2 regions of the Psychrobacillus sp. Z3-81 genome follow, and region 2 is predicted to be linked to the other one. Evidence: riboswitches for the same ligand, from Rfam matches in the RefSeq annotation. Region 2 holds a riboswitch; the other holds the start of a gene.
The links. A riboswitch is a leader RNA that binds a small molecule or an ion and turns the genes downstream of it on or off. The one in region 2 is predicted to bind thiamine pyrophosphate.
Positions count from the first base shown of each region.

Region 1: linked by a shared signal. The riboswitch ahead of thiT (energy-coupled thiamine transporter ThiT) and the one ahead of AC1ECF_RS13160 (YkoF family thiamine/hydroxymethylpyrimidine-binding protein) in region 2 are both predicted to bind thiamine pyrophosphate.

Region 1 is NZ_JBWQPU010000006.1:144,765-159,984, reverse strand. It holds gene AC1ECF_RS08765 (PfkB family carbohydrate kinase) at 1-586, opposite strand, end outside; gene motB (flagellar motor protein MotB) at 806-1,573, opposite strand; gene motA (flagellar motor stator protein MotA) at 1,557-2,360, opposite strand; gene AC1ECF_RS08750 (aminopeptidase) at 2,551-3,783, shown strand; gene AC1ECF_RS08745 (hypothetical protein) at 3,868-4,008, shown strand; gene mreBH (rod-share determining protein MreBH) at 4,271-5,278, shown strand; gene AC1ECF_RS08735 (beta-class carbonic anhydrase) at 5,354-5,923, shown strand; gene AC1ECF_RS08730 (GNAT family N-acetyltransferase) at 6,056-6,613, opposite strand; gene AC1ECF_RS08725 (M3 family oligoendopeptidase) at 6,619-8,421, opposite strand; gene AC1ECF_RS08720 (tryptophan-rich sensory protein) at 8,585-9,310, shown strand; gene map (type I methionyl aminopeptidase) at 9,362-10,111, opposite strand; gene thiT (energy-coupled thiamine transporter ThiT) at 10,201-10,773, opposite strand; TPP riboswitch at 10,836-10,928, opposite strand; gene AC1ECF_RS08705 (M20 family metallopeptidase) at 11,028-12,092, shown strand; gene AC1ECF_RS08700 (magnetosome magnetite crystal formation protein family) at 12,147-12,470, shown strand; gene AC1ECF_RS08695 (SGNH/GDSL hydrolase family protein) at 12,774-13,634, opposite strand; gene AC1ECF_RS08690 (aminopeptidase) at 13,648-14,877, opposite strand; gene AC1ECF_RS08685 (DEAD/DEAH box helicase) at 14,879-15,220, opposite strand, start outside.
Region 2 is NZ_JBWQPU010000012.1:22,434-37,653, reverse strand. It holds gene AC1ECF_RS13205 (glycoside hydrolase family 3 protein) at 1-806, opposite strand, end outside; gene AC1ECF_RS13200 (MFS transporter) at 899-2,296, opposite strand; gene AC1ECF_RS13195 (IclR family transcriptional regulator) at 3,071-3,841, shown strand; gene AC1ECF_RS13190 (DEAD/DEAH box helicase) at 4,087-7,230, opposite strand; partial or broken gene AC1ECF_RS13185 (DUF3977 family protein) at 7,297-7,532, shown strand; gene AC1ECF_RS13180 (sigma-70 family RNA polymerase sigma factor) at 7,636-8,154, shown strand; gene AC1ECF_RS13175 (DUF4179 domain-containing protein) at 8,147-9,349, shown strand; gene hpaB (4-hydroxyphenylacetate 3-monooxygenase, oxygenase component) at 9,720-11,153, opposite strand; gene AC1ECF_RS13165 (SDR family oxidoreductase) at 11,263-12,144, opposite strand; TPP riboswitch at 12,868-12,974, shown strand; gene AC1ECF_RS13160 (YkoF family thiamine/hydroxymethylpyrimidine-binding protein) at 13,051-13,632, shown strand; gene AC1ECF_RS13155 (short-chain dehydrogenase) at 13,988-14,536, opposite strand; gene AC1ECF_RS13150 (serine hydrolase) at 14,903-15,220, opposite strand, start outside.

The sequences.
Region 1 (15,220 bases), on a different contig from region 2:
AATTCATATCCAAAACAAGTAATCTAGCATTTGTTAGGAAAGATTCATGCTTTTTAATATAATCCACCGTTAATTGTTCATATATATCCATGTTAGCTAATGCAAAGAGCATTTCGCCTTCCTTATCCAGGACGGCTGAATACGTTCCCGTTTGATGGGTTGACAGCCTCTCCACTGAGAACAAATTCATCCAATGACTTGAAGCCTTTTCAATTAAATCAAACTCCATATCATTCCCTGCTACGGTCAGCAAACGGACCGAATGACCAAGCCTCCCAAGATTCTCTGCAATATTTCTTGCAACTCCACCTATGCTTTGCATACTAGTAGTTGGATTAGAAGTTCCCATTAGCAGTTTATCTTTTACTATGTATTTTCTATCTACATTGGCTCCGCCGATACAGATTACTTCCTTTTTCTCGGGAAGCACATAAGCACGTCCTATAATTTTTCCGTTTTTTATTAGCTGAGAAATTATATTAGCAACTGCTGGTCTTGATATGCCTAGCTCATTAGCAATCTCTTGCTGGGAAGCGTAAGGGTTTTTTTGCAGGAATGATAATATTTTCACTTCCTTAGATTCCATGGTGTATACACCCCCATTCAAACTTTTACCAAATGTTTTTTACTTTTGTTTAAAGTATAAACTTTTGTTTAATAAAGTCAATTGTTTTTTCAAATAAAAATTATTTATTCCGGTCCAATAAGTTAACAAGACGTTAGAGAAGTAAAAAAGCACTCACGAGGTTATCAAAAGATAACATCGCAAGTGCATCTATTTTGTGGTACTATACTTCATTCTTATCTATTGGGGTGTATCGTTTAACGTCCCATCCTCTAATACTCTTGGTTGAATTAAAACTTCTACTCTTCTATTTTTAGAACGGCCTTCCTCTGTGTCATTAGATGCGAGAGGCATATATTCTCCATAACCTTTTGCACTAAAATATAGTGGATCAATCGTTTGATTGTTCACTAAAATTTTTAGGAAGTTGACAGAACGCATGACACTTAACTCCCAATTCGATGCGTATTCCGAGCTCGATATTGGAATATTATCTGTATGCCCTGTAATCACAACATTTCTTGGTGGATCAAACACCAAGAGTTCAGAGATATCTTCTGCTATCCCACGATACTCCTCTTTTACTTCAGCTTCTCCAAAATCAAAGAGTATACTATCACGAATCGTAACCAATAGACCCTCATCAGTTAACTTAGTAGCAAATTGTTTTTCGAGCTCATTCACCGCTATATATTCATCCACGCTGTCTTGAATCTCAGCTAACGCCTGCTGATCCTCTATATACGCTGTGCTTTCGGTCCCTTCACCAGTTTGCTTAGAAGCATTAGGAATCTCTAGGGGTGCTGGGTTATCCATAATGCTTTCACCGCCATCAAAAACCTGACTAAATACAGCTGACATTTGCTCTAGCTTTTGTTGATCTACTGTACTTGATGCAAATAACACAATAAACAAAGCTAATAATAGTGTAAGGATGTCGGCATATGGTATAAGCCAAGACTCATCCATATGCTCTTCATGCTTATGTTTTTTATGCTTCCTTGCCAATACTTGCCGCCCCGCTTTCATTCATGATTTTTTTGCGGTCAGCCATCGATAAGTAAGAAGCCAACTTCTGCTCTATAACTCTTGGAGCATCTCCTTCTAATACAGATAATACCCCTTCTAACATCATCGTTTTTTGACGAATTTCTTGTTTGGATTTTCTCTTTAATTTATTTGCAAAAGGATGCCAAATTACATATCCAGTGAAAATACCCATTAATGTTGCAACGAAAGCAGCGGAGATAGCATGTCCTAATGCTTCTATATCATTCATATCTTTAAGTGCAGCAATTAACCCGATAACAGCACCTAGTACCCCTAAAGTAGGAGCATAAGTCCCGGCTTGAGAGAAAATTTGCGCCCCACCGGCATGTCTATCTTCCAATGCATCTATTTCCTCTGTTAACACATCTCTTATATAATCTGCGTTTTGACCGTCTATTGCCAATGTTAAACCATTTTTCAGAAAAACGTCATCGACTTCTGAAATCTTCCCTTCTAAAGCCAACAGCCCCTCCCTGCGCGCAAGATCTGCCCAGCTCGAAAATAGGTGTATTATTTCGGCATCTGAGATACCTTTCTGTTCTTTCAGCAAAACTCCGAATAGCTTTGGTACTCTCTTTAAGTCACTGGTCGGAAATGCAATCACAACCGCTGAAATTGTACCTAAAATAATGATAAATATAGCAGCTGGATTTAATAATGCATCCGGTGTTACTCCTTTAAAGAACATTCCTACTAGTAAAGCTATTGCAGCAATAATAAGTCCAAAGACTGTCGATTTATCCAATTCATTAACCCCCACATTCTATTTCTGTTTTTTATTTCGGCAAGTTGGAGCATTTTTTAATAAAAAGATTTGGAACAAGCATATAATTTATTGATGTATGAATAATTTTTGACAGATTTGTCTGAATTGCCATTGAAAGTGCATGGATGTAACTGGTACTATGAAGTTATCACAGAAAGGAAGTATGAACATGTCATCTTTTACTACGAAACTTGAAAAGTATGCTTCGTTAGCAGTGAAGGTCGGTGTGAATATTCAGCAAGGCCAAGCACTGTATATTGCTGCTTCCACAGACAGCCTAGAGTTAGTACGTTTAATTACGAGAAAAGCATATGAAGCTGGAGCGAGCAACGTATATGTAGACTTAAATGACGATGAACTGTCACGTATTCATTATGAAATGGCTCCGCAAGAGTCTTTTGAATTCTTCCCTCCTTGGAAGGTTCAAGAAAGAGAATATTTAGCTGAAAACGGAGCAGCTTTTTTGAGTATCGTGAGCAAAGCTCCTGATTTATTTAAAGGGATTGATTCTGCCAAAATCTCCGCTTTCCAAAAAGCATCTGGAAAAGCAATGAGCAAATATCGCCAATATGTGCAATCCGATAAGATTAGCTGGTCTGTAATTGCCGCACCATCCCCAAAATGGGCAGCCATGGTTTACCCAGAGCTATCTGAGGAAGAACAAGTACCAGCATTATGGGAGGCTATCTTCCAAGCGGTTCGTGTAAACCAGGAAAATCCTGTAGAAGCTTGGAAAGAGCATGACGTGGAGTTGCATACAAAAGTAGATTACCTAAATGAGAAAAGGTATCAAAAGTTACATTATACAGCTCCGGGAACAGATCTAATTATAGAGCTTCCTAAACGACATTTATGGTGTGGAGCAAGCAGTGTAAATGAAAAAGGGGAAGCCTTTATGGCCAACATGCCAACAGAAGAAGTGTTCACAGTTCCTCTAAAAACCGGTGTAAATGGGTATGTCGCAAGCAGCAAGCCTTTAAGCTACGGCGGGAATATTATTGACAACTTTACGGTTACTTTTGAAGAAGGAAGAATTGTAAAAGTAGAGGCTGAGGAAGGACAAGAGGTATTAGAAAATCTTGTGGCAACTGATGAAGGCTCCCATTACTTAGGAGAAGTTGCACTTGTTCCGCATGATTCACCAATTTCTAATTCGAATCTATTATTCTACAATACATTATTTGATGAGAATGCTTCCAATCATTTAGCAATTGGCAGTGCTTATGCATTCTGTATTGAAGGCGGCAAGAAAATGAGTCGTGAGGAATTAGCCGCTAATGGACTTAATGAGAGCATTACACATGTTGACTTTATGATTGGCTCTGCTAACATGAACATAGATGGAATTAAGGAAGATGGCTCAGTAGAACCAATATTCCGTAATGGAAACTGGGCGTTCTAATCAGCTCAGTAGATATTTCTTTTTACATTTATATCTAATCTACGTTATAATAATAGCAAAACTTGCTAGTGAGGTGTTTTAAAAATGGGCTTATTCTTAGCAACAGTTCTTGGCTTTACAGTTGGAATGGGTGTAATAGGGTATATTATTATGCATTATTTCTCCATGCCAATGAATAACCTTGATTCAAGTACGATCGATCCTAAACCAACTGAAAAATTCTAATAGATTTAAGCACTGCAATTGCAGTGCTTTTTTTCTTTTTAAATTTCTGTAACTACTTCTCTTTTTTATAACTTTTACGTAACAAGGAGTTTGCAGAAATATAACATATTAGTACTTTTCAGATGGTTAAATGGTTAACCATAGTTAAATTATCCCCTTTTTCTCTGCAACATAAGTAAAGTTCCATATCCTTACACATGGCAATGAGGACTTTTTCTATTATAATGACGAAAGTGAAAGAGTAGCGAATGGAGGAATACTTATGTTATCAACTCAATATATTGGGATAGATTTAGGAACTGCTAATACATTGGTATATACAAAAGCAAAAGGCATATTAATAGATGAACCTACAGTGGTAGCTGTGAACAATAAAACGAATGAGATTGTCGCTTTTGGGAATGAGGCAAAAAAAATGATTGGGAAGACTCCAGCTTCTATTGACGTCATTCGACCTTTAAAAGATGGAGTCATTGCTGATTTTGATGTTACAACGCAGCTATTAAAATTAATTATGCAAAAAGCTAGCAAGAAGCTAGGGACAGCACTACGAAAGCCTTCCGTTATTGTGTGCACGCCATCTGGTGCCACTTCTGTAGAGAAAAGAGCCATACAAGATGCAGTTAGACAAAGTGGTGCAAAGGAAGTTCAACTAATGGATGAGCCCGTAGCAGCCGCAATCGGTGCTGGTCTCCCTGTTAATGAGCCAATTGCAAGTATGATTGTTGATATTGGTGGTGGCACCACGGAAGTTGGCATTATTTCTTTTGGTGGCGTAGTCGCCTCAAACACTGTGAAAGCAGCTGGAGACCGTATGGATGAGGCAATCATTAATTTTGTGCGAAAAGAATATAACGTAATGATAGGAGAGCCGACTGCTGAGAATATTAAAATCTCGATTGGCCATGCCTTAGTACCTCATGTAGTTGAACAACTAGAGGTGCGTGGAAGAGACGTAGTTACTGGGCTACCGAAAACTATTAACCTCTCTTCTACTCAAATCCAAGAGGTTCTAAAGGAATCATTAGAATCTATCTTGGAAGCAATCCGAGCAACACTAGAAATCTGTCCGCCTGAGCTTTCTGGAGACATTGTAGATCATGGGGTTGTCCTAACAGGTGGTGGCGCACTATTAAAGGATATGGAGGAATGGCTAAGTTCAACCATTGAGGTTCCTGTCCATATCGCTCCAGAACCTCTTCAATCCGTGGCGGTTGGTACGGGAAAGTCCTTCTTCGTTAATACTCGAAAACGGAAAATAGCAAAATAAGCGAATTTTATACACAACAATTTGAAGCTCTCCCCTTTCTTACTTATAATAGAATATAGAATAGGAGGAGATTCAATGCCAAGCTTATATAACATTCTAGAATATAATAAAACATTTGTAGAAGATAAGCAGTACGAACCGTTTGTTACAACAAAATTTCCGGATAAACGAATTGTTATCCTTACCTGTATGGATACTCGATTAGTAGAGTTGTTGCCCAAATCAATGAATTTAAAAAATGGGGACATTAAAATCGTAAAAAGTGCAGGTGCAGTGATCAACCACCCATTTGGTGGAATTATGCGAAGCCTGATGGTTGCCGTATATGCTCTTCAAGCGGATGAGGTTTATGTAATTGGACATTACGATTGTGGAATGAACTCCGTTGAGCCTGAAAAGGTGATGAGAGAGATGGAGAACCGTGGTATTGATCCGAAAACCTTCGAAGTGCTTAAGTACTCAGGTGTAGATATACATAAGTGGCTTGAAGGCTTTTCTAATGTAGAAGAAAGTGTATTAAATAGCGTAAAAATGATTCGAAATCATCCGCTCATGGTACCAAATGTTCCAGTTCATGGACTAATAATTGATCCAACTACTGGGCGATTAGACTTGATATCTGACGGAAACATCGACAAAAAGTAAAATATTTCCCGGGAAATCGACATTTCCCCTGGTATAAAGAGAGCACTTACGATTCTATCTTTCCGAGTAATCGTGATGTGCTCTCTTCCATTTTCCATATCTGATTATTCTGGCTCTCTTTACGTAGGTAAATTATCTACCTATAATATATTCTTCACGAAGCGACGAATACATATAATGATCCTCCCACTTACCATTTATAAAGAGAAGCTTACGAAGTAACCCCTCTCTAAGGAAAAGGTTATTCTCTAGTACCTTGATAGAACCAAAATTTCTAGGCGATACATATGCCTCAATACGATTCAGATGTACATTTTCAAAGCCAAATGATTTAACTAGCTTTACGGCCTCAGTCGCTATCCCTTTACCAATAAACCCTTGGTCCACTGAATAACCTATCAAGCCACTTGAAAATGGCATGCGTTTAAGGCTATACAAAGATACGCTCCCAATCATCCTATCCGTCTTATGCTCAAATATACCAAAACTAAACTCTCTCTTCTCCTGCATCAGCATTAAAGATTCTCTAATTTTTTCTCTCTGTACTGAGGAAGTATAGTACTCATCTTGATGTAAAGGTTCAAAGACAGACCAATAAAATTTATTGTCGTATACTAAATTAGCAAGGCTTGAGGCGTCCTTAATCGTTAAGGTCCTTAAATAACATGTAGTTCCATCTAAATAAATCAATAATTTCACCCTTCGGCATTAGTTAATTGCAAAAACTCCTGGACATCCTGAATGCAAAGGTTAATCCCCTTCATCCAAAAGGACTCTTGTGTAATATCTTCTCCCAAGTGCTTCATCGCTAAATCTTCTACAGTCATTACTGCAGTATCTTGCAGTAATGCAATATACTTTTCTTCAAAGCCAGTCCCCTCACTTTTCGCTTTCGCATAGATGCTTAAAGAGAATAAGTATCCAAAAGTATAAGGGAAATTATAGAACGGTACTCCCGTAATATAAAAATGTAGCTTAGATGCCCAAAAATGAGGGTGAGCAGTATCAAGAGCATGACCATAAGCTTCTCGTTGTGCTTCTTCCATCAGTTCATTTAACCTTGCTGCAGAGACTATCCCATTTTTACGCTCTTCATAAAATCTAGTTTCAAAAAGGAATCGAGCGTGGATATTCATGAAAAAGGCTACGCTACGTTGAATTTTATCCTCAAGCAGAGCGATTTTCTCTTCTTTCGTACGTGCTTCTTTAACTGCCGCATCAGAAACAATCATCTCTGCAAATGTAGAAGCAGTTTCAGCAACTCCCATTGCATATCTACGATTTAGCCAATGTACAGGTTTTAAAGCATATGAATGGAAAGCATGTCCTAATTCATGAGCTAAGGTTGAAACATTAGACATTGACCCGCTATATGTCATAAAAATACGTGACTCTTCTGAAACAGGCATTCCTGTACAAAAACCACCCGGTCGCTTATTAGGGCGATCTTCTGCTTCAATCCAACGATTTTCAAATGCATGTCTTGCAAAGGCTTCTAGCTTAGGACCAAACTCTTTGAAATGCTTTAATATAAATTCCGCACCCTCTTGGTAGCTCATAGTTTGAGTAGAAGAACTTATTGGTGCATCTAAATTGTACCAATGCATGCTCTCTTCTCCAAGCATATCTGATTTTCTTTTTAAATAATCAACAAATGGCTTTTTATTTTTCGCAATTGCTCCCCACATTGCATCCAATGTTTCCTGCTTCATACGATTAATTTCTAATGGTTCTTGAAGGACAGAATCCCAGCCCCTCTTTTCATAAGTTGCTAAGCGAAATCCTGCCAGGTGATTAAGAGTCTTTGCAAAGATTTCTTCCTTCTCTTCCCAAGAGCTTTCCAAAACTTCATGTGCCTCTTTCCTAACATCCTTGTTTTGATGGGAGCTTAAATTATTTGCTTGGCCAACCGATAAGAGCTCTTCTTTCCCGTCATTTGTGAGCTTAATCTTCATGTCTCCCACCAGCATATTGTACAGTTGACCCCATGCATGGTATCCATCCACTTCTAATTTTGTGATTAAGTCCTCTTCTTTTTCAGACAACGCTTTCTTTGCTTTTTCTCTCCACTCGTTCAAAACAAAATAAAAAGGAGATAGCTCCTCCGTTTGTAACAATTGCTCCCAAACTGTATCCTCAACCTTACTATAAGATTGTTGGATAGAAAGCATGATAGAAGACAATTTTGCATATAATGCACTAGTTTCTCCTTGTAAAAGAGCCGCTTGTTTATCTCTCGTATCCTGTGCAAGGAAGCAAGAGATAACAGCACTAGCTTGAGACAAATGAATGGCTATATCCTTTAGCTCTTCAATAGTATTACGCATAAGTTGGACATCCTGTATCGAGGAAGGGATTTCATAGCGAGCTGTTTCTCTTTCGAAAACTACTAAGCTTTCCTTTACTTTGTCTAGATGTGCTCTTAATTCTGGAGACTTACTTCCACCTGGAAAAAAGCAGTCAAGATCCCAGACATTTGAATAGTCTTGTTTTATCATCTAAATATTCCCCCTATTTTAAATATTTACATCATTTGTATTATATCATTGTTTTAAAGCATTCCTGTTGATTATTCGTTTTTTTGTCACATAATTCCCATAATTGAATTTGTCGTTCATATATTTCGAAGGTATACTTATTAGATAGAAGGAGGGGGGTTGTATGATTAAAATTATCCTTTTGGTAATTGGCTATATTGCTGTGATCTCAATCAATATATTAGCCAACACACTTCCTATTAATGGGCAAACCACTGGGGCTATTTCTGCTAGAATTCCTGCGCTATTCACTCCTGCTAATTATGTATTTTCTATTTGGATATTTATATACATTTTATTGGCCTTTTGGATATGGAATATCATTAAAGAATATCGCAACGGAGAAAGAGTTCCTTTAACGAGAGTAGCTTTGTTTCTAGCAACCTGCATATTTAATATTTCTTGGATTTACTTATGGCATTATGAAAAATTCAGCTATTCATTAGTCACAAATATCGCTTTACTTTGGTCCCTTTTCTTACTCTACTTAAGCTATTCAACAGAAGAAAAGAACTGGAAGAGTAGATTACCGATTTCTATCTATTTAGGGTGGATCTTTGTAGCCAATTTTGCAAACCTTGATTATGTGTTAACCTACTATGAGTTTAGTGGCTTTGGTATGACTAACTCCCTTTGGGTGGTTATTTTTCTAACCATTGCAACTGCTATTGCCCTTCATTTCCGTTATCATTTTAATGACCGCGCAATTATACTTGTATTTATTTGGGCATTTATAGGCATAGCTTTCCGCCATATGTTTAATGAGTTACTAATATCTACAGCTTCGCTATTTTTAAGTGCTGTGTTAATATTTGGTATTTTCTTTATAAAAAAAACGTCTGCGAAATAATATTTCGCAGACGTTTTTCTATACTCAACTTTGTTTCCAAGAAATCTAAGATTAATCTAATTTTGTTAGAATAATTGGTGTATCTTTTGTCACGATGATCGTGTGCTCGATTTGAGCCACTAGCGATTTATCTGGAGTAACAAACGTCCAACCATCGCCAGATTCCACGATATGCTCTGCCTTTTCGGAGATGAATGGCTCTACTGCTAAAACCATCCCCTCTTTCAGAATAGTTGGATCCCATGCATCATAATAATTTAGTACATGCTGTGGCGCTTCATGAAGCGATTTACCAATTCCGTGACCAGTTAGGTTCATAATAACCGTTAATCCATTATCTTTCGCTTCTCTAGCCACTGCTTTACCTATTTGATTTAATCTAGATCCAGCCTTTACCTTCGTCATTGCACGATTAAAAGCACTTTCAGCTACCTTACAAAGCTTTTCCTTACTTTCATACCCCTCGCCAACTACGAAAGAAATACCTGTATCAGCAAAATATCCATTATAAGAACCAGAAACATCTATGTTTACCAGGTCGCCTTCTTGGATTACCTTTGAGCCTGGAATACCATGGGCAACCTCTTCATTTACACTGATGCAAGTAAAACCAGGAAAGTCATATTCACCCACTGGGCCTGACACAGCACCTTTTTCTTCAAACATTCTTCCTGCAATTTCGTCAAGCTCTTTTGTGGTTACACCTGGCTTTGTTGCAGCCTTCATCGCTTCTCGTATTTCAGCAACTATTTGGCCAATTTTTTTTAAAGCTTGTAAATCTTCATTTGTTTGTACAATCATCTTAACAAGATCCCTTCTCCTACTAGATGCTTCTATTTATATACATCTAATATGATTATAACTGTACAAATATCATACCATATTTCACGTTATTTAGGCAGTATAAGGCGTGGAGCCTTTACGAATAGAGAAGAACATATAATAGCTGCTAATAGGAAAACAGGAATCATATAGGTTGCATTATAGCCCAGTGAATAGAGAATGACATTCCCCTCTGCAAACTCACCAAAGAATAGTATGCCAGATATTACATGAGCAAGATAACGGAGAAAAGAAGCAAGAAGTGCACCTAAGGTTACCACTAATATCATTTGTTTTTTGTCCTGTCGTTCCAGTGCCGTCAAGAAAGAGCCCCTAAATAGTCCTGCAAACCCTGCAACCATATACGCCAAGAAATAATCCATAATTACCTGTATAACAACAATCTCAAAGGATAATGGTGCGGTAGAAATTCTTCCTGTTGCCACCTGTAAAAGTCCAACTAAAAACCCAGTAACTAAGCCTGCTACAATCCCTCTACGAAAAGCAATTAGTATAATTGGAACGAGCACAAAAGAAACGTCTCCTCCTTGTGGCATTCCGAACCCAATCATATCCAACACATAACCTAACGCAGCAAAAATAGCAATCTCCACTAACAATACAACACGAGTATTCTTCATGATCTCTCCCCTTTTTAACCACAAAAAAAACGCCGTGGGACAGAGCCAGACACCGCGCGATTGTCAGATTCTATCCACATCCCTACGCAAGCATGAACTTACAGGTTCAAAGGGTACTATCTCAGCCGCTTAAAGCGACGCCCCCTGTGGTTTCGATTTTTATTATATTCGAGTTCATTTTAATGGAAGAAGTTAGATAATGCAAGCCTTGGGGTAAAATAATAGATAAGTAATATTGGAGAGGGAGTGATAGCTTGATTCAGTTACTAATGGATTTGATAAGAATTAAAAGCGACACAATCGAGGGAGCTAATGAGGCACTTATCTTCTGTAAGGATTGGCTAGAAGAGCGTGGAGTTACTTGTACCACCTATGAATTAGATTCCAAGCTAATGCTCCTGGCAGAATTAGGCACAGGAGAAGAATGTATTGTATGGAACGGGCACATTGACGTAGTGCCAGGAAATATCGAGCAGTTTACTCCTTATATACTGGGAGATCAGCTTTTTGGTAGAGGAGCTGCTGATATGAAGGCTGGAGTTGCAGCGATGATGGAAGCATTTTGTAGATTAGCTCAAAGTCAAGAACAATTGACGAAACGAGTACAGCTCCATATTGCCACAGATGAAGAAAAGGGTGGAAAGACCTCCAAGCACATAGTTGAGCAAGGGCACTTTGGAGATTTCGTTATTTGTGGGGAGCCTACTAACTTGAACATCGGCCTTCAAGCAAAGGGGATTCTTCAATGGGACTTTATCGTGAAAGGAAAATCAGCGCACGGAAGTAGACCTTGGGAAGGGATAAATGCCATTGAAAAAGCAATGGAATTAGATCAAGAGCTACGTAAATGTTCCTTTATGACGGCTAGTAATGCTTATTATGATTATCCATCTCTAAATTTGGCAAAAATAGAGGCAGGAGAAAGATACAATATGGTTCCTGATAAATGCGTTATTAGTTATTCTCTGCGCTTTGTACCTGGGCAAGATATAGAAGCAATTACCGAAGAGATAAGAGAACTAATAGCAAAGTATCCAGGAAGCGAGGTTGTATTGCAAGGCAAATCCCCTGCTATCACGAACAAAGAGGATAACAAGTATATCCAAACGCTACAATCTATTGCAAACCACTTAAGAGACAAACCAACCGTTTTATTTGGACAGCACGGTGCAGCGGACACAAGATATTATGCGGCTAAAGGAGCAGGGGCAATTGAGTACGGACCGATAGGAGGAGATTGGCACGGTGATAAGGAATGGGTATCCATCGAGTCTGTCGAAACCTATAAAGACATCCTTGTCTCTTTTGCATTACAGTGAAACCAAAACTCCTGTAAACACGTATAGTAGTTAACCTATCTAAAGGAGACCTTTATGGAAACAAACAAAATTTTAAGTTCTCTGTCTTATTTTTCTATTCTTTTTGCTCCTTTTCTATTACCTATCATCGTCTATTTCATTTCAGAGGATAGAGAGGTAAAATACCATGCGAAAAGATCTCTAATATCACATATTTTCCCTGTCATTCTAACTGTCATCCTATTTTTTTCACTTTTTTTAAATATATTCTCTATACCAGCTGATGGAACTTCATTGGGTCCGATTGTATTACCTATTATTCTTATGCTCCTCTACATGCTTGTTTATGGTATCCTTCTGATTTGGAACATTGTACAAGGTATTAAGGTTCTCCGTTAAATGTTTATGGAAAACAGGGTTGGGGAATAAAAAAATATAGACAAAATAAGGAGCGGATAGCATGAAAATAAAATCTCTCATAAAGACTGCGATGAAATGGGGACCTGTAGTGTATCCCATAATCCGAAAAGTAATGAAAGCAAAGAAACCAGTAAGGTAGGTTACATGTAACCAGTTCAAGTGGATTAGAAAAAGTCAGTAATCTCCATTACAGGGAACACATAAGAAAATTAATAGAGGGTGGACCAGGAAGTTACTCCTGACCACCCTCTATTTTCATCGGTAAACTAATACAGCTTGAAATCATGTGTAAGCTTTTAATTCAGTTAAAGAGAGATAACCGTTCATTGTACTCTTGGTCACTCCCTCCTCTGTACTCCGTTGTCTAGCCTGTATGATTTCTTCAAACGTCAGTGGATTAGGCTTTGGCAGCTCTGTTTTCACTACTGAAAGACGTTGATCATATTGGGTGAAAAAGGTGTTAGCCATTATGCGATACCCCTCCATGCTTGGATGGACATCCGATGCATTAGTCACTAACTCTTTCTCTTTTCCCTTGAATGCTTCTTCTACCGGCACATATTTCGCTCCGACTTTTTCAGCCTGACTACGTAAAATTTGGTTAAGGACAGATAACTCTTCTTTTAGCCCAACCTTTTGTTTCTCGCTAACATGTGGATAGGCATCATAATAACCCATTATATAGATATCCGCCTTAGGAGCAAGCTCTTTCAATTCATGTATTATTTTCTCAAGGTTCTTTCGGACTCCATTTAGGGCAAAGTCTGCAGGTATCTGTTGATATGCAACAGTTCCTGATTTCACTTGTACTAGCCTTAATAAATCGTTTGCTCCAGCAGATACTGTGACGAGAGTGGCATTTTTTAATAGCTTCGCGGCTTCTTCGGTTTGGATACTTTCCATTACTTGAGAGGTGGTATACCCCGGAAAGCTTAACGCTTTAGAAAAATAAGAAAGGCGACCAGCACGTTGAAGCTCTTGCGCTATTAAATCTGTATAACCGGCATCGATTGCCTGATTTGGCGTTTGTCCGGCTGCGAGCGAGTCACCTATAGCAATATATACTTCTTTTCCTTTTGCTTCTACTGGTACAGCAGTAAAAAGTAATGCAATTAAAATGACTAGATTTAGCCAGCTCTTCACCACACTCAGCTCCTTAAAATGCCCATGTTCCCTTTCGGAAAATAGGCTCCTCTGTTCCATCAGGCAGCTCTCCTATTATATCCATTTCAGCGCTTCCGACCATGAAATCCTCATGGACGATAGATGTGTTAATCCCTAGCTCTTTCAGCTCTTCTTCACTTAATCCCTTTGCCCCTTCTACACAGGTTGGGTACGCTTCTCCAATCGCAAAGTGATTAGATGCATTTTCATCAAATAGCGTATTGTAAAACAGTACATTAGAGGCAGATATAGGTGATTCATGGGGCACTAACGCAATTTCACCTAAATATTTTGCTCCATCATCTGTTTGTATTAGTTCTTTTAGCAAGTTTTCACCTTGCTTCGCCTCTACCTTCGTAATAGCCCCATTTTCAAAGGTCAGCCTAAAGCCATCAATCATGTTCCCTTGGTAAATAAAAGGCTTGGTGTTACTAACGTAGCCGTTTACGCCGGTCTTAAGAGGAGCAGTAAATACTTCCTCCGTTGGCATATTTGCGATAAAGGAAGTACCCTTTGCATTTTTACTTGCGCCTGAAATCCATAAGTGATCCTTTGGTAGTTCAACCACTATGTCTGTTCCGCTAGCTACGTAATGTAGTTTTTTATAACGTTTTTCATTTAACATAGCAGCACGTTTCTCTAGATTATGAATATGTTCCTGCCATTTTTGAACAGCTGTTCCTTCTCCGACACGAACAACTTGAAAAATTAACTCCCATAAAGCCTCCATTTGTTTCTCTGGCTCTAAATCTGGGAATACCTTTTCTGCCCACTTTGGAGAAGGCATCGCTACAATTGACCATGTAATCTCATCATTCATTACGGCCTTTCGGTAGTTAACCAAAGCTTCTCCGCCCGCTTTTTGGTATTTAGAGATTCTTTCAATTGCCACTCCCTCTAATAAGTCGGGATTATCCGCATCAATCCATAGAATAGCCCCATTGTTTCTTACCAGCTCTTCTCGTTGTACTTTGATCCATTCAGGATAAGCAGAAAACGCCTCGTCGGGTGCTAAATCGTAGAACATTCTAGTTGTAGGCTCGTCTGTGTAACTAACATCTACTCGTATCGCACCAGCCTCATATGCTTTTCTTACAATTAGTCTAGTCAGCTCAAGAGTCTCGGTTGTGGTATTAATTAGAAGTGGCTGCCCCTTTTGAATGTTTAATCCTACCCTAACAATCAATTCGGCATATTCTTCTAATTTTTCTTGAAATGTCATCTTACCTTTTCCCCTTTTTGTTCACCATTTTGGAGGAGCCCTCCACTAAATTCCCACGATACCAAACCTTTTGTACTGGCTTGCTAGGGAGTCCCTTTGTCCATTTCTTATATGTTTTTTCATCCGGATACGATAAGAGCGTTAATACTTCCCCATCGTTCCCTGCTCTTCCAGTTCGTCCGGATCGGTGTAAATATTGCTCGATTGAATGTGGCACGTCTACGTGTATAACATGTGTCAATCCGGAGATGTCCAAACCTCTAGCAGCAACATCAGTAGCAATCATGATGTTCACTTTTCCATTTTTAAAATCATCTAACGCTTTCTTTCTTTCCTCTTTTTT
Region 2 (15,220 bases):
TTTTGTAATACGATATTACTTAAACTTGCTGGCGTAGCTAACTCTTCAACAGTCGCATCTGGTTTAAAGTGACGTACATATTCAGGTAAAGCAATGTGTCCGGACATGATAGAAGGCAATCCTGCTTCTATTAATCCTCCGTATACTTTACCGAATGTTTTGTCCCACTCTTCTACTGTTAATGTATTTGGTGCAAAGGATAAGTGATGATCTCTCTCATCTACTCCATCTCCTGGGAAATGCTTAGCAGCTGGAGCTATTCCACTTTCCATGATTCCTCTCATATATTCCAAAGAGTATTCTAATACTTGCTCTGCTCTGCTTGAGTAGCAGCGAGTAGATATTACTGGGTTTCTCCAGTTCATGTCGATATCAACTACTGGTGCAAAACTCCAGTTACAGCCGATAGCAGCAGCCTCTTCTCCAGATACTCTACCCATTTCATAAGCATAATTAGAATCATTTGTGGCACCTATTTTCACTTGGTTCGCTACATATGTACCATCAACACATGCACCGTTTCCGCCAGCTTCCGTGTTTGCAGCAATCAATAAAGGAATCTTGCTGTTTTCTTGTAAGATTTTGTTTTGATCATATACTTGCTCAGCTGTAGCTGGATTGTAACGTACCGCACCAATATGATAAGTATCTAACATTCCTTTTAAATACTCTTCATCACGGCTAGCTCCCATGTTCACAAATAACTGTCCGATTTTTTCCTCAATCGTCATACCAGCAATTGTATCTTCTACCCACTTAATATCTTCATCTGTTAGGTTAAAAGGTTTGGCTTTTAAATTTACCATTACTATTACCTCCATCGAACAATAGTATATATTGGCTCGAATGCAGTTTAACTTTCACATTCGAGCCAATAATCAATTTTTATATTTTCAATTTATGAAGCGTTTGTATTACGTCTTGCTTCCACGTCTTTACTTAATTGAATTGTTTTTTGCTTATTTAAAGGATACATGAATAATAGGACAGCAATGATTCCATAGAAAATACCTGGCACTAATGTACCTAGCATATAAATACCATCTAATACTTCTGGAGATTGCTGACTTAGCGTAGCATCATAGCCAACTGCAGCGATTGCCACACCACCGATACCACCTGCTACTGCCTGTCCTACTTTTCGTGACATGGAAATAACAGAGTAAACAGTTGCGTCTTCTCGTAAGGAAGTTTTAAGCTCGTGATAGTCAATAACATCTGAGATGAACGCCCATGTTACGAAGCCAAAGAAACCTGTACCGAATAAAGCGATGCCCACGAGAATAATGAACGGCATAGTCGCAATACCTTTTAAGAAGAATAATGCAACGTACATAACGGTTGCAAGAATCATACCCGCTATGGAAACTTCTCTCTTACCAAACTTTGCAACTAACGGTTTTACTAGAGGGAAAGCGATAAATGTAGCTGCCATTTGCACTAGTCCCATTAGACTTAGGGCTGTTGCATTACTAAAGTAATCTTTAAACAAGTATGTGTTAACAGCAGAAATTACGAATTGTGTTAACATAGCCATAAGTGATGCAGCTAAAAGCCATAGGAATGGTTTGTTTGTCATTAGGCTCTTCATTGAGCGAAGGAAAGCACCCTTCTCTAATTCTTTTGCTGGTACTGCGATACGTTCAGTGGAAAGCTTGTAGCATCCAATATAGCAAGCTATTGCTAATACACCGAAGATGCACGCAGTCATGAACATACGGTCTGCACTAATTTTGTTGTCTACGAATACGATAACTGGTCCAAGAACGTTGATGACAAGACCTGCTAATGCTGCACCAAAAGTTCTCCATGTTGATAATGTTGTTCTTTCAACTGGATCTGCTGTCATAACGGAAGCCATTGATCCATAAGGGATGTTAACTGTACTGTACAATGTGCCCCAAACAATATACGTAACAAATGCCCATGCTAGATAGAATCCATCTGACATGCCAGGAATTGTTGTGAACATTAAAACGCCCGTGAATACTAATGGGAATGACATACGTAGAATCCAAGGCTTGAATTTACCATGCTTTGTTGCTGGGCGTGTATCAATGAATCGGCCCCACGCTACATCCGCGAATGCGTCCCATAGACGAGCTGCCATAAACATCACACCGACTGTTGCAGCACTGATATGAAAAATATCTGTATAAAATACCATCAAGAATGCACTAGTTAATAAGAAAAAGAAGTCATTACCGAAGTCACCTAGTAAGTAACCAAATTTATCACGCGTACCAAATGGTCGAACTTGTTGATCTGCTGAGAACCCTTGTTCTCTCTTACTCATAACATTTTCCTCCTTAAATTTAAGCTAAATATAAAGCATAGTTTCCTTTTTCAATCTGCCACAACTTGTTATACACTCTTTTATTTTTTGATTTTCAATCGAACAAAAATGTACCGATGACTTGTTTATAGCCCTCGTTTTATTGGAAATTTGATAACGCTTACATTTTGTCTAAAAAGAGCACACGATTAGATTCACATTCTGAAACATATAAGAACAATCCTTAGTTTTACAGATGAAAAAGAAGGATATTGATGATTTAGTAGTTTTGAGAGTATTATTAGGAATCTTTTTAAGAAGTAGTATATAATCGTAAGCTTGTACGCTAATCTCTAGAGATAATGTTTACTTTTCTCCTATACATATGGAGAAAATCCTACAAAATTCTTTTATCAAACTTCGACAATATAACCGTTGCATTTGTTCCAAAGAATTCCCACAAACGCCTTTCCTTCTTAAGCGTTTAAAACCTCCTTGAATAAGAGATTTGTTTCATATCGTGAAACTTAATTTTGTAATATGAAACTAACACTAATTTAAACGCTAATGAGGTTGATGTCAATCGTTATTCTAGTAAAATATAAAGTTGAAAAACTTGAAAATAAATAAATAGATATTCTATTTTATTTTTTCTGAACACAAGAGGTTTTTGTAAGAGGACTAAAGGAAAGATCACGTGTTATAATACTATTACTTAAAAACTTTTTACGTAAATATCCTTGAAGATTAGAAGACATTTTATATACAAAGAAATCTTTTGAAAGGTTTGAAGCTATGAAGGAAACAACAGTACAGTCTGTAGCGCGCAGCTTATCTATTTTAGAAATAGTGGCTGAGCATAACGAGATTAGTTTAACTGAAATCAGCAATCTATCTGGCCTGAATAAAGCAACAGTGCATCGTTTATTATCCACCCTAATAGCAACCGGATATGTAGAGCAGGTCGATAAAAATGGATCCTACCGAATAACATATAAACTTTTTTCAATAGGAAATAAGAGAATTGAAAATATTGATTCTTATAAAATCGCTCGTAGATTTATCAGTGAGTTATCTAATCAAATTGAAGCCACTGTGCATATGGTCGTCCAGGAGGGAATGGAGGTCTTATATATAGATAAAATCTATCCCACGAATAGTAATTCAGGTTTTCTGATGAAATCACAAGTAGGGAAACGAGCACCTATGTATTGCACTGCAGTTGGGAAAGCTCTCCTCTCCGCTCAATCCGATGCCAAAATAGATGAAATATGGGAAGCCTCCACGATTAAACAATTCACTCCTAAAACTATTACAGAACATAAAGATTTCATGAAAGAAATAAACCTTATTCGTTCCCAAGGCTATGCCCTTGATATGGAGGAATATGAATCAGGTGTCGTTTGTATTGGCTGTGAATTTTACAATCATAAAGGGCTTGTAGAAGGGGCTATTAGCAGTTCAATCCCGCTCATGTACTTCCAGGCCAATTCAGATTATTATATCCAACAGGTAAAGAATTGTGCCGCAAACATATCCAAAGCGTTGGGGCATCTACCTGAATAGATATGTTTTGGTAAGCTACCAGTCGGTTAGTCGCACCTAGTCAAACCATATATAGTAACAGCCAGGCACCTCTTTTGATTGACTTACCACTCAATGGAGGTGCCTTTCCTATTGCCAATCAACAAATAAATATGCTACCAACAACTGATTATAGCCAAAATAAAAAAGAGAATTGACCATAATGATCAATCCTCTCATCACTTAATTTTACATAGCTGCAAACCGTCTTAAAGCTATCCTTTTCCTTATTCCAGCATCAAAACCTCGAGTATATCCTCCTCCGTTAAGCTTTCTTGGTCAGATTGAATCACTTCATCAATAAGAGATTTCTTCTTGTGCTGAAGCTGGGTGATTTTTTCCTCTATGGTCCCTCTTGCTACCATGCGAATGACTTGGACTTCCTTTTCTTGCCCCATTCGGTGCGCTCTATCGGCAGCCTGCTGCTCCACAGCCGGGTTCCACCATAAATCATATAGGATAACTGTGTCCGCTCCCGTTAAGTTCAAGCCAGTACCTCCAGCCTTTAAGGAGATCAGGAACAGCTCTTCCTCTCCGCTGTTGAATCTATCACAAAGTGCCACCCGTTCAGCCGGCGGTGTTTGTCCATCCAAATAAAAGTAAGGAACCCCTTCCCGTATTAACTGCTTGCCAATAATAGCAAGCATTTGAGTGAACTGCGAAAAGATTAGAACCCTTCTTCCCGCGAGCCTGCTTTCCCTTAGGATTTCCATTAGCTGCTCCAGCTTAGCAGAGCTTCCCTTATAATCCTCTACAAAGAGTGCAGGATGACAGCATAGCTGGCGAAGTCTCGTTAATCCAGCTAAAAACTTTACTTTATTTCGCCTAAAATCATTTCTTTTTAAGTGCTTGAGTGCATCATGCTTCAACTCTGCTAAATAGGCCGTATATAACTTTTTCTGTTCAAGCTGCAGGTCGGAATAAACAACCTTCTCCTTCTTATCTGGCAGCTCCTTCAATACCTCTTCCTTCGTTCTCCTTAAAATAAATGGCCGAACACGCTTTGCGATTTCCTTTCGCTGTAAATCATAAAACTCTCTTCGATTCGGTAATAGTTCTGGAAAGACAATGCGAAAAATAGACCAAAGCTCCGAAGTGGAGTTTTCGATTGGAGTACCCGTCAAAGCAAATCGATGTTTTGCACGTACCTTTCTCACAATCCTTGCCGTCTTTGTATCAGGGTTTTTAACAGCCTGCGCCTCATCAAGAAACATTGTATGGAAGCTTAACTCCTTGTGTAAGGCCTCATCCATGCGTAAAGTTGGATAAGAGGTAATCACAACCTCTGAATGAAGGGCACTCTTCCATTGCTCACTCCTTTCAGCTTTATTCCCAGAAACAACTGTGGCCTGAATATGGGGGGTGAACTTTTCTAGCTCGTTTCGCCAGTTATAGATAAGAGATGCCGGGGATACAATGAGTACCGGCTGTTTACTTTCTCTTATTTCAGGAAGGACAGAATCAATAAAGGCGATACTTTGCAGTGTTTTCCCCAAGCCCATATCATCTGCTAGTATGCCACCAAATTGATAGCTAGCTAATAGCTTTAACCAGCGGTAACCGGTCTTCTGGTAATCATGCAGAATGGGTACCAACGTTTTGGGAAGGGATTCTTCTAATCCACTAGGCTGCTGGAGATTTGTCAGCAGCTTCGCAAATTCTTCCCCAGTCTCCAAGAGCCCTTCGTTATCCATGGAAGCAACATATCGCATCCCTTTTAATAGAGGTACTCTTACCCTTTCTTCTTCTATGGCATCCTCCAAAGAGAGCTTTACTTCCTCCAAGAAATTAGCGAGTGCCAAATACTCAGGTGTCTCCAAGGAAACAAGGTCGCCCCCTGGTATTCGATAAAACTTCTGCTTCTCCTCAATGGCGGTCATTAGCTGCTCGATTTCCTTTTGCGGTATTTCATTAAAATCAAACTGGAACTCTAGCCAATCCGTTCTTTCCCTTACCTCTACCTTGATCTTAGGACCTCGGTACCCTGTGTTTACTCGAATTTTGACTGCTGTAGAGGCATAGACCTTCACCCACTTTTCCATGTTCGGAAGCACATGATAGAGAAAACGGTATTCTGCTTCCTCGTCGTAAAGGAAGAATCCTCCCGGTGTTTGAGTGAATGAATTCTCGCGGAGTAGCTCTAGAAACTCCCGCTCCTTTTCTCTTTGACGTCTAATACCAGGTAAGTGTATAGGGTCTTCCTCTGTTTCTTCAGCAGGATTAAGCATCATATGACCATAGTGAAACTCGACACCTGCAAGCAGCTTATTTTTCACTCGGTCCAAGAACAGCTTAACCGTAAGGGGCGTTTCGTTCAGCCTAGAAGATATCGAATCGGAAATTTTAACTTTACCTAGTCTCATCAAGCCAGGGATTACCTTATTCATGAAATCATCTATTTGATTTTCCCTTATCGTAAGCATTGGCTTTTCTGCTGTCTCGACCATCGCTTTTAGCTCTACCAACCGGACTGCATCTTGCTTAGGAAGCCGGAACCATTCCCCTCTCGAGTACGCACCGTTATAAGCCGGAAAAACGATCAGCTCATCGAGCCCCTTCATACGTAGCTGGTAACTATCCTCTCCCTCTTCCCCAAAGGTAAAGCTAATCGGTAGCTCCTGACCAAATCGGATGTCCGGATAAAAACGTCCAGCCTGTTTGAATTGGACAAATGGCGCCTTGACCAGTAGCGGAAGTAAATGCTCCCAATCAGCAGGAGTGATAGGAATCTTGTTTCCATCGCTCCCTCTCCAGCACTTTAATAATAGCTGTAGAACCTCATCCGTCTCCCTTGGAAAGCTATAGATTTCGGGCGTATAGGTAAAGCCTGGTCCAAATTCGTATGGCTCTGCCGCTTGAAGTGCTTGAAAGAAATGGGTAACGTCTTCAATCGGATAAAACAAATTTGACCCTACGCCAAGCTCGATACTTATACTGTGCTCTCCTTCCCGAACTTGTATAGGGTGACAGGTGAACTCTAAGTCAAGCGGCTTCCGACGGTCAAAATGAGTATGTCTGCCGGTTGTATGCATGGTTTTATTATCAAATAAATTCATCATACGCGTTGCCAGGAAATCGTCCATTTGCTGATAGTCCTCTATTGCAAACAAGACAGCGGCCACATGCTGACAATACGTCTTCACAAAGCCCACAGGAGGACAAGAACAAGTCGCTACTATTTGCCCTTTAGGTCCATCTTGTACCTTCACGTCGAATTCCTCACCGGCAAGGACCGTTGCTTGCACCACCGCATGCTCATTAGAAATGGAGCGAAGGATTACTTTACCCGCTTGAAAGTAGCTCTTTCCCTTTTTAGTGGCAGTGACGCCACAGACCTCTTTTATCTTTGCTTCATTAATTGATAATTTCATCCTTCTAACCCTTTCTCCCGTTCCTTTTATACGTTATCTTAATTGTAACAAACGAGGAGGCATCATATGAAGTTTATAGAATTCGGCATTGGGAACACTTGGCTTATTCGGACCGAAATAGAATACGATGATGGATCAGAAGTTGAAGAAAGAGGGATAGTCGGACCTATTCGCCTCCAATCGTTCTATATAAGAATTTGGATAGGTAAAACAGTCTGGATACTTGATACAAAGCAGGGTGTGAAAAATCTAAGAAGAATCGGAAGGCATTTAAGATTATTTTGGGGATTATGAGTTTATAAGATCTCCTTTGTCCTCTTCAAGATTAAAGCAATATATTTTTATAAATAAATGAACTTTTTACATATCCCACGACTCTTATAAGTGAAAAGGTGAGGTGAAGAAATGAGGCAGCTCGTTAAAAAGGCACAGCGTGGAAATAAGAATGCGTTAGTGAAGCTCGTGATGGAGCAACAGCATGATTATTACAGGCTAGCTTATACGTATGTAGAAAATGAACATGACGCAATGGATGCGCTAGAGAATATGATTGTCATTTTATATGAAAAAATTGAGCAGCTCAAAAATCCTGAATCCTTTTATTCATGGAGTAAAACGATTTTGGTGAATGAATGCCGTGCTATATTACGAAAGCGAAAAAATATAAGCTTCTTAGAGGATGAAGAATTAATGGAAGATATTTCAGACCCTTACGAGCTACATCATACAAAGCTCGAGCTCTTGTCCAGTTTAGAGGTTTTAAGTCCGGTACAAAAAGAGGCAATACAATTGAAGTATTTCCTCGACTATGACTATCAAACAATCGCCAGTCTTACGAATGTCTCTGTAGGCACAGTGAAGTCACGTGTATTTTCGGCGTTAGGTAAGCTTCGACAACATTTCGGAGGTGAACAGCATGAATGAGCTAGAAAAAAAACAGGAAGAAATACGTAATCTTCTGGCTCCCCCACAGCTTGAGGAACGATTGCGAAAGGCATTGAAACAGAAAAAGAGGAAAAAACGATTGCCAGGTATATTGGTAGCTGCAGCAGCTGCATTACTTTTAATTGCCTTTACGGTTAACTATAGTGCATTTGCCTATTATGGGAAGAAAATATTTGGTTATGAGAGCTTAATGAGCTCCTCTCTTCAAGCATTGAACGAGGAGGGCTATATTCATGAGGTAAATAAGTCTATTACGTTTAATGATGGCACCAAGCTCCTGATAGAGGGGATTCTTTCGGATACCAATCGGTTTGTCGTTTATTATAAAATTGAGCCAACTGCATGGGATCAGCTTCAAATGTACAGGTTCACTGGATTTTTAACGGATTCTCAGGCAAGCAGCGGAGTATATGACCCAGATAATCAAGTTGGTCAAGCTACCTTTGAGGCAGTCAGTCCGTTTGCTAAAGAGCTCACTCTTGAATTGCGTTATAAAGATCAGGATTATTCACTTACCATTCCATATGATGCAGATAAGGCGATGCCGACTACATTGAAAAAATCTATCGGACAAAAAATAGATTTCGATTTCGGCACATTAAACTTCAAAAAAATTATTGCAACAAACGCTTCCACTGTTATCACCGCTACACTCGACTTTCATACGGATCGGAATATAAATGCGGAAACAATGGGGATACAATTACTTGCAGATGGGATAGAGGTTCCGATAATCCAAGGAGGAAATAGCAGGTCTATGTTTGGTCCTTATGATGTAGAGCTACTCTACGAGACCATTCCTGTTGGCACCGAACAGTTAGAGATAGTGTTAGATACCTTTAATGGCTATGAAAAAGTAAACCAGCAAATTCCTATAGAGGTTGACCGCTATACGGTAGGAGACAAGTGGCTCGAGATTCAGAGCATAGAACAGGATGAAAAAGAGACACGCATAACAATCGCTTCTGATTTTCAAGTACTATTAGATGAGGTTAACTTACACACAATAAATGGAGATGTTCCTCTTCAGACCACCGGAGATTTCAATGACCAATCGGAGAAATGGATTCGCACACTGTACTTCTCTTCGGGCGACGAAGCTCTCTCACTAGAAATCGGTGGCTTGTACTATCTAAAAACCTATGGAGAAAAGATCCAGATAAATTTAAATTAGGGTGTTAGTGTTTACTCACAGGAATCCCATCTTATTTTTAGAGGGTAGGCTTTCTGCGTTAATTTATGTATCAAAATCTACTTCTAGTAGGAAACACTATTGGTTCGTAGCAGCATCGGCGACTCCTGCGGGAGAGGGAGACTGGTGAGACACAGCAGCGGCACGCGTTAGCGTTCGGCTGTGGCTCACCGCTCCCCCGCGGAAAGCGTCCGATGCAGCGGAGAACCAGAGGTCGATAAATTAAGAGAAAGAATCTAAACTTGATGCTGGCTTGCCTGGGGGAGGGAAAACTAAGAACGTCACATCGTGTGACAACGTTTTCCTGACCAACATCCTGTTGGCCTCCGACTCAGCGAAGAACCAGAGGTCATCATTTCAACAAATCATTTATTTTCTCCACATACTGTTGCTTGTCGTAAAGTCTATATAGCAATCCACTAACACGTACAGGATCCCCAAAAAAGAAGCGTTCATAATGTGTTTGTCGTGTACCAAAGGGGCTCATTGTCAAATCCCAAGCTAATCGGAAAAGCTTCACTCGCTCCTCCGCATCTGCCCCTCTAGCTTGTAAATATTGCTCTAAATCTTTCTTAATTGGCGATTGAAAGTCTGCTTCTTTAGGAATAGACATCATTCCGCTGGCACCTAGCTGTTGAATAATTTCTGTAAATCTCGGATAGATTTTTGGATAAATAGTTATTGCCGCATGTAAAGAAGCACGGTCAGGCTCCATATAACCCCATTCGTTCAGCTTCGCCTCTTGCTCTGATTGCAAAAGAAGTGCCTTTAACGTCTCTAATCCCACAATAATTTCCGTTACCTTCTCTTGGACATGCTGATATTCTTCGATTTGAATGGTTTGAACAATTTTTTGAGCAATTCCTAATAGAAATTCTGTCTTTACAATTTGTCTAGTAATGACTTGATGAATCCCAAAAGGCTGAAAGGAACTACGAACCATAAACTCACCGGCAACCATTTGATTATCATAGAAAAAAACTCTTTCCCAAGGCACCAGCACATTATCGAACACTACGATCGTATCCATTTCCTCAAACCTACTACTTAAGGGATAATCAAAAGCGGAACCGTTGCTTGCAAAGGATTCTCTACAAATAAAACGAAGTCCCTTTGTATTACTCGGAATTGCGAAGGAATAACCCTTTCCATCTTCTAGTACATGCCCACTGGATAGGACAAAAATTTCATCCGTTATCCCACCTTGTGTCGCCAGTAACCGAGCCCCCTTAATAATCAACCCATCTTCATTTTCTTCCACCACTCTCGCACTAATCGGCTCCTCTGCTTCATCCAAATAATTACTAGAGCGATTCACCTGCGGATCAATAAAGGTGTGAGTTAGGGAACAATCATTTTCTCTTGCATATTCATAGTAGCTTCGTAAATTTTCTGGAAAGCAATCTAGCTTTCCCTCTAAAAAACCAGCCGAGGATGCAAAGGCTGTCAGAACAGTATTCATATAGTCAGGACTCCGCCCCATCAGTCCATTGGTATGAGATGCCCATTCCCTAATCATTTTGCGCCTCTTCACTAGGTCTTCCTTGGTCCGTGGTTCCAAAAAAGATATACCAACTGGATCTCCGGTAGTTGGAGAAGGGTATGTTAGTAACTCTTTTTTCTGAGCATCATGCTGCAAATCATATAAGGCAGCCTGGCTCTTCATTACTCCGCTGAATGCCGGATGCTCTGATATCTTCCCTGTTATTTGCTTTCCTTCTAGCCAAACCTCAATTCCCATCCCATCAATACGGTCTATATACTGCTGACCTGTAATTACCCCCATATTTTCACTCCCAATTGTCATTAACCTATCTAACTATTTTATTAATAAGGGCGTTTGTTGGTGACCATCTTCTAGACTTTCTATGTAAGCAGCCCATTAAAGGGCCAACTCAAGCAAATACCTGACCGCCATTCACATGGAGTGTTTGACCTGTGACAAAACGGGAGTCGTCAGAAGCTAGATAAACAAAAGTTGGGGCTACCTCAAAGGGCTGACCTTGACGCTGCATAGGGTTTCCCGCCTTGGTCACCTCATCCTCTGAAAAGCTTGCTGGAATAAGTGGCGTCCATATTTTCCCTGGAGCTATAGCATTTACCCGAATTCCTTGATCCACTAAGCTTTTAGCCAACGCTCTAGTAAATCCAACATTCGCTCCCTTTGTAGCTGTATATTCAATGAGTAATGGATGACCATCAAAGGCAACTACCGAGGCAGTGTTTATAATGGAACTTCCCGGCTTTAAGTGCGGAAGAGCTGCACGAGTGGTATAAAAATGGGAATAAATATTTACTTTAAATGTATCGTCAAACTGCTCATCACTAATATCAAGCAAGCTGTTTTGCTGAAATTGGATTCCAACATGGTTACACAACACATCTAGTCGATTAAATTCTTTGATGGTCGCATCCACTATATACTTACAATGCTCCTTGTCTCGCAAGTCTCCAGGGATAAGTAAGCACCGTTGCCCTACTTCCTGTATTCTCTTTCGAGTTCGATAAGCATCCTCATGCTCATCTAAATAAGCAATCGCTACATCTGCTCCTTCCTTCGCAAATGCGATTGCAGCCGCCGCTCCCATACCACTGTCCCCTCCAGTAATGAGCGCAACTTTCCCTTCTAACTTACCGGTACCAACATAATGTGGGTTTTCAATGATTGGTTTGGGGTCCATCAGACTTTCAAAGCCTGGCTGGCGGAGCTGTCTCTGCTCCGGGACGGTAATTGGCACTTCCTCGTATTTAGTAATTTTCCCGTAGTTCGGATGCATCGGGTAATTTTTCTTTGGGTTGTATGATTGTGACAAATGAAACCTCCTTTTTTTATATCGTATGATATTCACCCAGGAGAGGTGTCGCTTTAGAGAATGAGAGAATAGAGTAATAAAAAATACGAAGGAGCCTCTATGATGAACCCAGTTATTATCCACCCTCAGGTCCAAATGCTATTAACCAATTACTCTAACCAAAAAGTACCGGTGTATTATAGTGTAAATGCCCAGCCTTTTCTGCTTCCCCAAATAGGAAAGCGACCACCTTTTTATACAAACCCGGTATATGAACCTTTTTATCCGTTGATTTAGAGGGAAAGTGTTACTGATTTATGGTGTCGGTCCCTAGAACCCAATGATAAATTGGAATCAATTTACGTTACATGTGATTATCAGCGGCTTACTTGCGGTAACTTCATTCATACTTGCGCAAGTGACTTGGTTTCTTGCGCTTGACTGCCCGTTACTGGCGAAATGATAAGAAAGATTTGCGAACTAGCCTGAAAATGTAATGGGGTAAAGGAAAGACTGATACAAGTGAAGGACTTCTCCGCCCTAACAAGTGGGAGATGTCGAGGCTGATTACTCCTACCTCACCATCTCCTATTTGCCCTCTAGGGAAAAACTCAACTTTCCTATTTTAAAATTTTTGACAAAATAAGCACTTGAACATTTTTCCAACTTTCTTTATACTGATGGCAACATAAGAAAACTACATACCGATTTCTGCACTAGGGGTGCCCAATATTGGCTGTGATGTGAGCTTCTGCTCCGATCCCTTATTACTCGATCAGGATAATGCCTGCGTGAGGAAGTGCGGTGACTTTCCTTCATTTTTCATAGGAATAGTGGCTGCATCTTCACGGATGTAGCTTTTTTTATGGAAAATAAAAGGAGGTTTTCGAAATGGAATGTGGATTAAGTCCAATCGTCGGGTTTCGCTTTTCACTTCACCCGATGACCAATGTGTTTGTTTCCGTGATTAAAGGGGCGCTGGAGCAAACCGATACGTCAAATGTATGGATGCATACAGATGACGTGTCAACTGTCATAAGAGGAAAACAGGTGCATGTGTTTAACGTGGCAAAGGCTATAACGCTTCACGCCGCTAAAACAGGGGAACATATCGCACTCTCTGGTACTTTCTCTGCGGGCTGCCCAGGGGATTCTGCTGGAGATGTTTATTTAGATAAAGGAGATGACTTAACAAATACAGATGACACGAAGCAATACGTATCCTCTCAATTTGCACTTTACCCGATGAACAATCCAAACTACATGGAAGTCATTTATCGAGAAATCGAGCGGGCAAAAGAGTTTGGGGTATATAACGAGTCCATGCATTATGCTAGTGGTATTCACGGAGATATTCATGATGTATTTACTTTCTATGAGGAGACTTTTTCAAAGGCTCGTTCAGAGGAGCACAAGCACTTAGTAATGACAGTATCTATTAGCATTAACAGTCCTTCGCACGGGGGTAAATAGGATGCTAAAGTCTTGGAAGTTAAAAGAAGTCGTCTTAATGTCTGTATTTTGCTTTTCTGGATAGGAATTCTTCTCATTCAATTAATCTTTAGTAAAGTTTCATGGAAAAAATGGCCGCTATTCATAATCCCATTCTTCATTACCTCCTTCGGCTATTTTCGGACAACGCTTGTCTTTGCCAAAGCTAAATCAGGGGCTGTAAGAAAGGCTAAAAGAGTGGGATTTGCGATGGAGGCTAGGGTAACTTCTGTTACTCGTATTAATTATCAGCTGTTTGAGCGCTTGGTGGTTACCAGTTTAAAGATTTTAGGAAAAGGACAGTCGAGCATATATCAAATTTCTCGACTGTCCCTTCTTATGGTCGTTTCTCCCAAGGCTCTATTTGGCCAATTGTAAGCTTTGGTACTTTTTCTTGAATCGCTTTCACTACCCCATTCGATATCTCATCATGTGTTAGCCATCTGGAAAATTCTTTTTCTATTACGAAGCCTAGCTGAATTTGGTGATAGAAACAATTATCTTTTACAAGTATCTCTTTTTTTATTTCTTCTAGGTTCGTACTGCTTCCTAGCACATGAAACAGCTCCCACTTACCACAAGACTCATTTACAACCTCGTTAATAGTAGAGAGTGTTTCTTTTGCATGCGAATGAATCCAAGCCACTACTAACTCAATCGGACCATTTTTCTCTATCGTTTCAGCAACTTGTTTTCTTAACTCCCCAATATTTTGATAATCTACAAATAGAGGAGTAAATTGTGTAGGATTCGATGCTTTGTTTAGCAATTGTCTCATCTTCTCTTGATTTCTTCCTACTACAGAAACTTGATAGTCCTGTCTTTCCAGCCATAGACAGACTTTACGAAGCATACCTGTTCCACCAACCACTAATGCATGTCTCATTTGTTTCACCTCTACTAAATTGTAGTTAGAAGTAACTGTATCTTCTATTGGACATAAGAATGAATACTGCTAGTGAAGCCCCCAGAATATGCAGGAGGTGGCCCAGCCATATCTATAATCGCATAGTAGGATCCAACTATAAAATATATAGGTCGTGTGAATGGACTCATCCCAATATAGCGAGCAGACTAAATACCAACCGCCAGGCTAATGATGCAAAAATTAACAAAAATTCGGGCGAAAAAAGCTATTTTGCTGTACCCACTCAATTAGTGAAAGCACTGTATAGAAAGCAATAAAATCCTTCGTATTTATTAATTATTCGATATTAATGAAGTACCTAAAATACATATTAAACAGCGTTTTTTACAATTCTAATTCATGCCCCTCGATAATATTTAACAAAAAGGAGTCTATATTATTCGTTAAAAGTAATCGATTCCACCAATTTAAATCATCCATCAGTAGAACTACCTCCATTCGCTCTCCATCCTTATTCTGGATATACATCGCCTGGTTTAATACAAAGGCAGTAGACCCACCTTTGGCACCCATATGGGTAAAGCGCTCCTTATTCCCTTCATTTTCTAAAGGCCATTCCAGCAGCTCTCTCATTATAGAAGAAACCTTAGTTGGGTATTCATCTCTAGATATAGAAGCTAGTAGCTTTCCGTACGCGCTAGC